DNA from 2 places in the Bradyrhizobium zaerense genome. Region 2 is predicted to be linked to the other one. Evidence: riboswitches for the same ligand, from Rfam matches in the RefSeq annotation. Region 2 holds a riboswitch; the other holds the start of a gene.
The links. Region 2 has a riboswitch for S-adenosylmethionine ahead of AB8Z38_RS25760 (O-succinylhomoserine sulfhydrylase). Riboswitches for the same ligand answer to the same signal wherever they lie in the genome.

Region 1: it holds a riboswitch for S-adenosylmethionine, as region 2 does, so the genes downstream of both, AB8Z38_RS27185 (homoserine O-acetyltransferase) here and AB8Z38_RS25760 (O-succinylhomoserine sulfhydrylase) in region 2, are expected to answer to the same signal.

The regions. Positions count from the first base shown of each region.
Region 1 is NZ_CP165734.1:5,663,754-5,668,169, forward strand. Features, by position in the region: gene AB8Z38_RS27170 (prephenate/arogenate dehydrogenase family protein) at 1-171, opposite strand, end outside; gene hisC (histidinol-phosphate transaminase) at 168-1,265, opposite strand; gene AB8Z38_RS27180 (chorismate mutase) at 1,301-2,149, opposite strand; SAM riboswitch at 2,365-2,444, shown strand; gene AB8Z38_RS27185 (homoserine O-acetyltransferase) at 2,536-3,738, shown strand; partial or broken gene metW (methionine biosynthesis protein MetW) at 3,741-4,402, shown strand.
Region 2 is NZ_CP165734.1:5,364,003-5,368,418, reverse strand. Features, by position in the region: gene AB8Z38_RS25775 (hypothetical protein) at 1-408, opposite strand, end outside; gene AB8Z38_RS25770 (PAS domain S-box protein) at 531-941, opposite strand; gene AB8Z38_RS25765 (2'-deoxycytidine 5'-triphosphate deaminase) at 1,049-2,185, opposite strand; SAM riboswitch at 2,263-2,342, shown strand; gene AB8Z38_RS25760 (O-succinylhomoserine sulfhydrylase) at 2,416-3,603, shown strand; gene AB8Z38_RS25755 (IS110 family transposase) at 3,930-4,416, shown strand, end outside.

The sequences.
Region 1 (4,416 bases), 300 kb from region 2:
GACGTGGTTTACGATGCCGAGCTCGAGCACCCGCGCGCGCGTCTGCTCCGAGCGCGCGGTGGTGACGATCTCGGAAGCCAGGCCCTGGAGCTTCGCAGCGCGCGCGATCGAGCCGCCGATCAGGCCGAAGCCGATCAGCGCGACGCGCTGGAAGTGCGCCGCCGCCTTCATCTGCCGGCCACGAAGTCGCGCAAGGCCTCGACGACGAGGCGGTTGGCCTCCTCGGTGCCGATGGTCATGCGCAGCGCATGCGGCAGGCCGTAGTTCTTCAACGCGCGCAACACGAGACCGCGTTTGGTGAGGAACGCGTCGGCGTCATCGGCGGTCTTGCCCTTGTCGACCGGGAACTGGATCAGCACGAAATTGGCGACGCCCGGCGTCACTTTGAGCCCGAGCTTGCTGATTTCCTCGCTCAGCCAGTTGCGCCAGGTCTCGGTGAACTGCTTCGACATCGCCTGGTGCGCAGTGTCCTCGATCGCGGCGACGGCCGCGTACATCGCCGGCGTCGACACATTGAAGGGACCGCGGATGCGGTTCACGGCATCTATGACGTGTTCAGGGCCGAACATCCAGCCGACGCGCAGCGCCGCGAGGCCGTGGATCTTGGAGAAGGTGTGCGTCACCACGGTGTTTTCTGTGGTGGCGACGAGCTCGATCCCCATTTCATAATCGTTGCGAGAAACATAGTCGGCATAGGCGGCGTCCAGCACCAGTAGGACATGCGAGGGCAGGCCGGCGCGCAGGCGCTTGACCTCGTCGAATGGCAAATAGGTGCCGGTCGGGTTGTTGGGATTGGCGAGCCAGACCAGTTTTGTGCGCGGCGTCACGGCTTTCAGGATCGCGTCGACATCGGCGGTGAGGTTCGTCTCCGCCGCAACGACATTCTTGGCGCCGACCGCCATGGTCGCGATCGGGTACACCAGGAAGCCGTGGGTAGTGGAGATCGCCTCATCACCCTGGCTGAGATAGGTGTGGGCGAGCAGATTGAGGATCTCGTCCGAGCCGGCGCCGCAGATGATGCGGTTGGGATCGAGCCCGAAAGAACGGCCGATCGCCTCGCGCAGCACGCGCGAGGTGCCTTCCGGATAATCCTCCAGGTGATCGGCCACGTGCTTGAACGCCTCGATCGCCTTCGGTGAGGGCCCGAACGGCGTCTCGTTGGCCGAGAGCTTGAACACCTTGCGGCCGGGCTCGGCCACCGGGCTCTTGCCGGGCGTGTAGGGCGCAATATCGAGAATGCCGGGATTCGGCACGGGGCGGGACATCTTCAACTCCGGATAGGCTGGTCGAGGTTCGCGATTTAGGGTTTCGACCCGATCGGGGGCACCGTATAGCGCGTTGCGTGGCTGCCGACGAGGGCCGTGGAGCGCACCGATGCCCCCGCTTCGATCAGGGCAGCCTTGATCTTGTCGAGGCTGCTTGCTGCGGTGACGGAGACCAGCAGGGCCGCGCCGTCGAAGGCGGTATCGGGCACCGCCACGATCTCGGCCAGCGGCGACAGCGCCCGTGCGACCTCGGCATTCCAGCCCGAAACGCGCACGCTGAAGGTCTCGACCTCCGTCACCAGGGCGCTGTCGGCGACGCGCGAGACCGCGAACACGGGCAGCGCAGCCGGATGGTCGGCGCGCTCGACGAAGGGCAGCCGCGCGATGATTTTTGGCGCACCTTCCTGCTCGAGCAACAGCCACCACGGCGTGCGGCTGGAGGTCGCCGAGACCAGCGCCAGATCGCCCTTGGATTTCGCCACCGCCTCGACTGCGGCCTGCGCGCTGAAATGCGCGACGTAGGGCACCGTGAAGCCGAAATGGAATCGCGCGGAATCGCGCATCGCGGGCTCGCTTACCGAGATGTCCGCGTGCACCGCGAACGGCGCCTGGACGTAAGTGAAGGTCGAGATGATGACGCGCCAGATGCTCTCGACCGTGTCGAGCGGCAGGATGCCGCGATGACGCTGCACGAGGTCGCGCATCATGGCGGCCTCGCGCGCCGGGCGGAAGGCGGAGCCGACCTCCTGGGTCTGCTTTACCTGGATCAGGCGGTCGATGATGTCGCCGCGCTGCATCAGCAGGCGATGCATGCCCTCGTCGATCGCGTCGATCTCCTTGCGCAATTCCTGCAGCGATGGTGGCGCGGGCGGACGTTGAGACATATCTGACAGCGGCTATTGAGAGGCGTTCCAATACGGATCGGACGAGGAGACCAGCAAGTCCGGATCCGCTGCGATCGACCTCTGATTAGGCAGGATGGGCGGTGAAAGCAAAGAGAAATGCAAAGGAAAATAGGGCCTGTTCGGCTGAGGATGCAGAGTGGAATGTGGCTGATCCGGACCGTGACTTGACGAAAACCGCCCAAGCCGGTAGGTTTTGCCTGTTCCGTGGTCATTTGAGCCGGCCGGCTTGCAGCCACGTTAAAAAACTCGCTAAACAGGCCGGGGACGCTTTCGATCCCGGCCGAACCTATCGTTCAGGCCGGGTTTTTTATGGCCTGATGTCAGTAGCGATCTGAAGTCCGATCGCAAACGAGGTCGATGGTCAGATGGTTGGCGTCAAGTCGATTCCGAGTCCCGCGATCAGTGCCGACGACCGGTCGCATGAGGTGGATCATCCGAGTTCGCCGGTCGCGCATTTCGGCGCCGATCAGCCGCTGCGGCTCGATTGCGGCATCGATCTCTCTCCGTTCCAGATCGCGTATCAGATCTATGGCGAGCTCAATGCCGATCGCTCCAATGCAATCCTGATCTGCCATGCGCTGACGCTCGACCAGCACGTTGCCAATGTTCATCCGCTGACCGGCAAACCGGGCTGGTGGGAAATCATGGTCGGCCCCGGCCGCCCGCTCGATACCGACAAGTACTTCATCATCTGCTCGAACGTGATCGGTGGCTGCATGGGCTCGACCGGCCCTGCCTCGACCAATCCCGCAACCGGCAAGGTGTGGGGGCTGGATTTTCCGATCATTACGATCCCCGACATGGTGCGGGCGCAGGCCATGCTGCTCGACCGCCTCGGCATCGAGACGCTGCTCTGCGTTGTCGGGGGGTCGATGGGCGGCATGCAGGTGTTGCAATGGACCGCGGCCTATCCGAACCGCGTGTTCTCCGCGCTCCCGACCGCATGCAGCACGCGTCATTCGGCGCAGAACATCGCCTTCCACGAGCTCGGCCGGCAGGCGGTCATGGCCGATCCGGACTGGCATGGTGGACGCTATGTCGATCAGGCGACGCATCCGCATCGCGGCCTCGCCGTGGCGCGGATGGCCGGGCACATCACCTATCTCTCGGACGCGGCGCTGCACCGCAAGTTCGGACGGCGCATGCAGGACCGCGAGCTGCCGACCTTTTCGTTCGACGCTGACTTCCAGGTCGAGAGCTATCTGCGCTACCAGGGCTCGTCCTTCGTCGAACGGTTCGATGCCAACACCTATCTCTATCTGACCCGCGCCATGGACTATTTCGACATCGCCGCCGATCATGGCGGCGTGCTGGCAAAGGCGTTCGCCGGAATCCAGACCCGCTTCTGCGTGGTCTCCTTTACCAGCGACTGGCTGTTTCCGACCTCGGAATCGCGCGCGCTGGTGCATGCGCTGAACGCGTCGAGCGCGCGGGTGTCGTTTGCCGAGATCGAGACCGATCGCGGCCATGATGCCTTCCTGCTCGACGTGCCCGAATTCTTCGATATCTCGCGTGCTTTCCTGCAATCGGCCGGCAAGGCGCGCGGGCTCAAGGATAAGGACGGCTAGCGATGTCTGTACAGGAAGTGCTGCCGCTGGGCGGCATTGCGACCGGGCAGCCCAGTGATTTTCGCGCGGACCATGTGCTGGTCGCCGAGATGGTCAAGCCGGGATCGAAGGTGCTCGACGTCGGCTGTGGCGAGGGCGATCTGCTGCAGCTGCTGGAAACCTGCGGCGTCGATGGCCGCGGCATCGAGCTGTCGCGGGAGGGCGTCAACCGCTGCGTCGCCAAGGGCCTCGCGGTGGTGCAGGGTGATGCCGATACCGACCTCGTCAACTATCCCGATGACGCCTTCGACTACGTGATCCTGTCGCAGACGCTTCAGGCGACACGGCAGCCCAAGGTCGTGCTGGAGAATCTGCTGCGCATCGGCCGCCGCGCCATCGTGTCGTTCCCGAATTTCGGCTTCTGGAAGATGCGGCTTCAACTGCTGGTGGGGGCCACATGCCCCGCACCGAAAACCTGCCGGCAAGCTGGTACGACACCGCCAACATCCATTTCTGCACCATCAAGGATTTCGTCGAGCTCTGCGACGCCATCGGCGTCAAGATGGAGCGCGCCGAGGCGCTCGACCTCTACGGCCGACCGCTGCGGCTGCGGATGCCATGGTGGGTGTGGAATTTGTTCGGCGAGCAGGGGGTGTTTTTGCTCACGCGTGGCGGCGGGAAGTAAGATTACCGTAGCCC
Region 2 (4,416 bases):
GTTGGCGTGCCAGCCGCGCAGCATCGCGCGGCTGACCTCGCCGGGCACGCCGCAGATCGCCGGCCCCTTCCAGATCCAGCGCGGCGGCGGATAGCGGATCCAGGCTTTGCGGTCGCTCTCATGCATGTATTCGACATGCACGCCGCCGATCCAGTTGGAGAGATAGTGATATTGCGCAGCCGCGACCGCCGGCGGCAGATGGCTGAGCCCGAGCTTTTCGAGTCCGGGCAGGAAGCGCTCCTGCTGCTGGCGGCGAAACACGCGAAAGACGAACTCCGCGGCATCCGCCGTGCCGCGCCGCGTGACGACGGTGAGGATCAGGCCGGTGAAGTAGGCGTGGTAGAGATCGGCGACCGCGCGCCAGCGTGTCCATTCGGCTTGCTGCGCGGAGTCTGCGGCGGCGGTCATGTTCGCTCCCGATCGTTGTTTTGATCGAGTGTGTCACTGCATTCGCCGACACACAACCTGAGCGGCACGCATGACACCCTGCACGCCGCCCGCCAATTCCGCATCACGAGTTGTGCGCAGCCTTAGTTTTGCGCAGCTTTGGCCGCGCGCTCGCGCTCGATGCGCTCGGTCACGTCGCGGGCCATGGCCACCGATCCCTGCACTGCTCCGCCGGCGTCGCGCACCAATGCGAAAGTCATCTCGATGTAGAGCTTGCGACCGCTCTTGTGCAGCGCGCGGGTCAGTGTAGGCCGCCCGGCCAGCCTCATCGCGCCGCTGGCAAGCGCGGCCTCAAAGCCTTTCCAGTGCGCGGCGCGCAGATGTTCGGGAATGATCAGGTCGAGATTTTGGCCTAGCGCTTCCTCGGCGGAGAAGCCGAACAGTGCGCACGATGCGCGATTCCAGCGCATGATCGTGCCGGAGCGATCCGAATAGATCAGCGCGTCCGCGACGTCGTCGAGGATCTTTGCATCGAGTTCAGGTTGATCTGTCATCTCGCCACCTCGGACGAAATGTAGCCCGGATGCAGCGCAGCGCAATCCGGGTTCTGCTTCCCGGCGAGGGTTCCCGGATTTCGCTGCGCTCCATCCGGGCTGCGGAATTAAACCCGGAAATGCTTGCTCAGCTTCAGGCCCTGCGCCTGGTAGTTCGAGCCGATGCGCTGGCCGTACATGGCATCGGGGCGCGCCAGCATTTTCTCATAGACGAGGCGGCCCACGATCTGGCCGTGCTCGAGAATGAACGGCACTTCGCGCGAACGCACTTCAAGCACGGCACGCGATCCGCGCCCCCCGGCACCGGCATAGCCGAAGCCGGGATCGAAGAAGCCGGCATAGTGCACGCGGAATTCGCCGACCAGCGGATCGAACGGCACCATCTCCGCGGCGTAGTCGGGCGGGACCTGCACGGCCTCTTTCGAGGCGAGGATGTAGAACTCGCCGGGATCGAGGATCAGGCGGCCATCGGGACGCGCCGCGATCGGCTCCCAGAAATCATCGACCGCATAGCCGGCGCGACGATCGACATCGACCACGCCGGTGTGGCGTTTGGCGCGATAGCCGACGAAGCCGCCGCTCTTCTCGCCGGAGAGATCGACCGACACGGCGACGCCACCGGTGAGATCGGCATCGTCGACGTCGACGAGACGCTCGGCCGCGTGCAGCGCCTCGAGCTCTTCGATGTTGAGGATGGCGTCTCCGGTTCGAAAGCGCACCTGGCTGAGGCGCGAGCCCTCGCTGACCAGGACCGGAAACGTCTTCGGGCTGATCTCGGCATAGAGCGGGCCGTGATAGCCGGCGCCGATCATGTCGAAGCGGCGGGTGCCATCGGCGATCACGCGGGTGAAGACATCGAGCCGGCCGGTGGAGCTTTTCGGGTTTGCGGCCGCGACAATCTCCGGCGGCAGCGCGAGGCTTTCGAGCAGCGGCACGATGTAGACGCAGTTGGTCTCCAGCACCGCACCGTCGGCAAGGCTGAATTCGTGCAGCTTCAACTCGTCGATGCGCTCGGCCACCGTTGCGCCCGGGCCAGGCAGGAAGCTCGCACGGACACGGTAGACGATGTCGCCGAGACGAAGGTCGAGGCTCGCGGGCTGGATCTGGCTTTCGACGAAGTCGTACGAAGGCAGGATGAGCCCCGCTTCCGCCATCGCCGCGATCATGCGGTCGGGCAGGATACCATTGGCGTCGGCGGCAACCGTGAACGTCAACCGGGGGTCCTCATCAGGGGGTGCGTGCATCCAGACATGCAAGATACAGTTTTTTACGGCTAGCCGATGGATGTCTTGACGGAAAGGGTATTGCGGAATAAGAGCATGACTTATCCCGTGGTGATTTGAGCCGGCCGGCTTGCAGCCACGTTAAATAAATCGCTAAACAGGCCGGGGACCTCTGTGATCCCGGCCAGTGGAGATTTCCAGGCCGGTTTTTTTGTGACCATTTTCGACAAGATGGTCATGCGGAGGTACCTATGTCGAAGTCGCCTGCCAACTACCGTCCCGATACCCGCCTGGTCCATTCCGGGACGCTGCGCTCGCAATATGGCGAGACGTCCGAGGCGCTGTTCCTGACCCAGGGCTACGTCTACAACAGCGCCGAGGAATGCGAGGCGCGGTTCAAGGGCGAGGATCCCGGCTTCATCTATTCGCGCTACTCGAACCCGACCATCGCAATGTTCGAGCGCCGCATGATCGAGCTCGAAGGCGCGGAGGCCGCCCGCTCCGCCGCGACCGGGATGGCCGCGGTGACAACCGCGATCCTCGCGCCGCTGAAGTCCGGCGATCACGTGGTGGCTTCGCGCGCCCTGTTCGGCTCGTGCCTCTACGTCATTCAGGATCTGCTTCCCCGCTACGGCATCGAGACCACGCTGGTCGACGGCTTCGACCTCGACCAGTGGCAGCGCGCGCTCAAGCCGAACACCAAGACGTTCTTCCTGGAGAGCCCGACCAATCCGACTCTCGACGTGCTCGACATCCCCGCGATTGCCGAGATCGCGCACAGCGGCGGCGCGCGCCTCATCGTCGACAACGTGTTCGCAACGCCGATCTGGCAGAGTCCGCTCGCGCTCGGTGCCGACGTCGTGGTCTATTCCGCGACCAAGCACATTGACGGCCAGGGCCGCTGCCTCGGCGGCGTCATCCTGTCCTCGGAAGCCTTCATCGCCGAGCACATCCACAATTTCATGCGCCAGACCGGCCCGTCGATCTCGCCATTCAACGCCTGGGTGCTGCTCAAGGGCCTCGAAACGCTGGCGGTGCGCGTGCGCGCGCAGACCGAGACGGCCGCACGCATTGCCGACGTGCTGGCGAGCCATCCGAAGATTTCGCGACTGGTCTATCCCGGCCGTGCCGATCATCCGCAGGCGGAGCTGGTGAAGAAGCAGATGCGCGGCGGCTCGACGCTGGTCGGCTTCGAGGTCAAGGGCGGCAAGCAGGGCGCGTTCCGCGTGCTCAACGAGCTCAAGCTCGCCAAGATTTCCAACAATCTCGGCGACGCCAAGAGCCTAGTGACGCATCCGGCCACTACGACCCATCAGCGGCTGAAGCCGGACGATCGCGCCGCGCTCGGCATCAGCGAGGGCTTCATCCGCTTCTCCGCGGGGCTCGAGCATCCGGACGATCTGATCGAGGATCTGACCGCGGCGCTGGAGAAGGCGTAAAGGGCGCCAAGGGCTCGGAATCGTAGGGTGGGCAAAGCGAAGCGTGCCCACCATTCACGATCACGCTGCCGATAGATGGTGGGCACGGCGCGCAAAGAGCGCGCCTTTGCCCACCCTTGTATTAGCGCGCCGGATTATAATGGCCTCGTTCCGTGAGGAATGGCCCAGCCCGGGTGGCCGCCCGAGCTGGGCCGCCGATCGATCGGATCGATGCCCACCGAAGCCTTGAGGGCTGCGTTTCGTAGCAAGATCGCGGTCGGCACTTCATCGGGACCCGCATGGTTGAACGAACTTCAGGTTCGCATAACAAGGGAGGGTCGAGGAAGATGGCCAAGCGTATCATGATCTGTGCCGGGATCGATACCGGCAAACATAAGCTCGACGTGGCGGTCGACGGCAGCTCGGAACAGTTGCGGGTCGACAACACGATGGAAGGCCACCAGGCTTTGGTAGAGTGGCTGAAGCGCATCAAGGTCAAGAGGGTTGGGATCGAGGCCAGTGGAGGCTACGAGCAGGCGGTCGTCGCCGAGCTGCGGCGCAAGCGGTTCGTCGTCGTCTTGTTTCAGCCGAAGCAGGTCCGTGCTTTTGCCACGTTCCATCAGCTGCTGGCCAAGAACGACAAGATCGACGCGGCGCTGATCGCGATGTGCACTGCTGCGATCAAGACCATCCATCCCGCTCCGGATCCGCGGCTGCAGCCCCTTGCCGAGCATCTGACGATGATCGACCAGATCACGGAAGACATCGCAAGGCTCAAGAACCGGCTCGAGAGTTGCCGCGACAAGCGGATTCAAGGGGTTTGGAAGGCGCAGA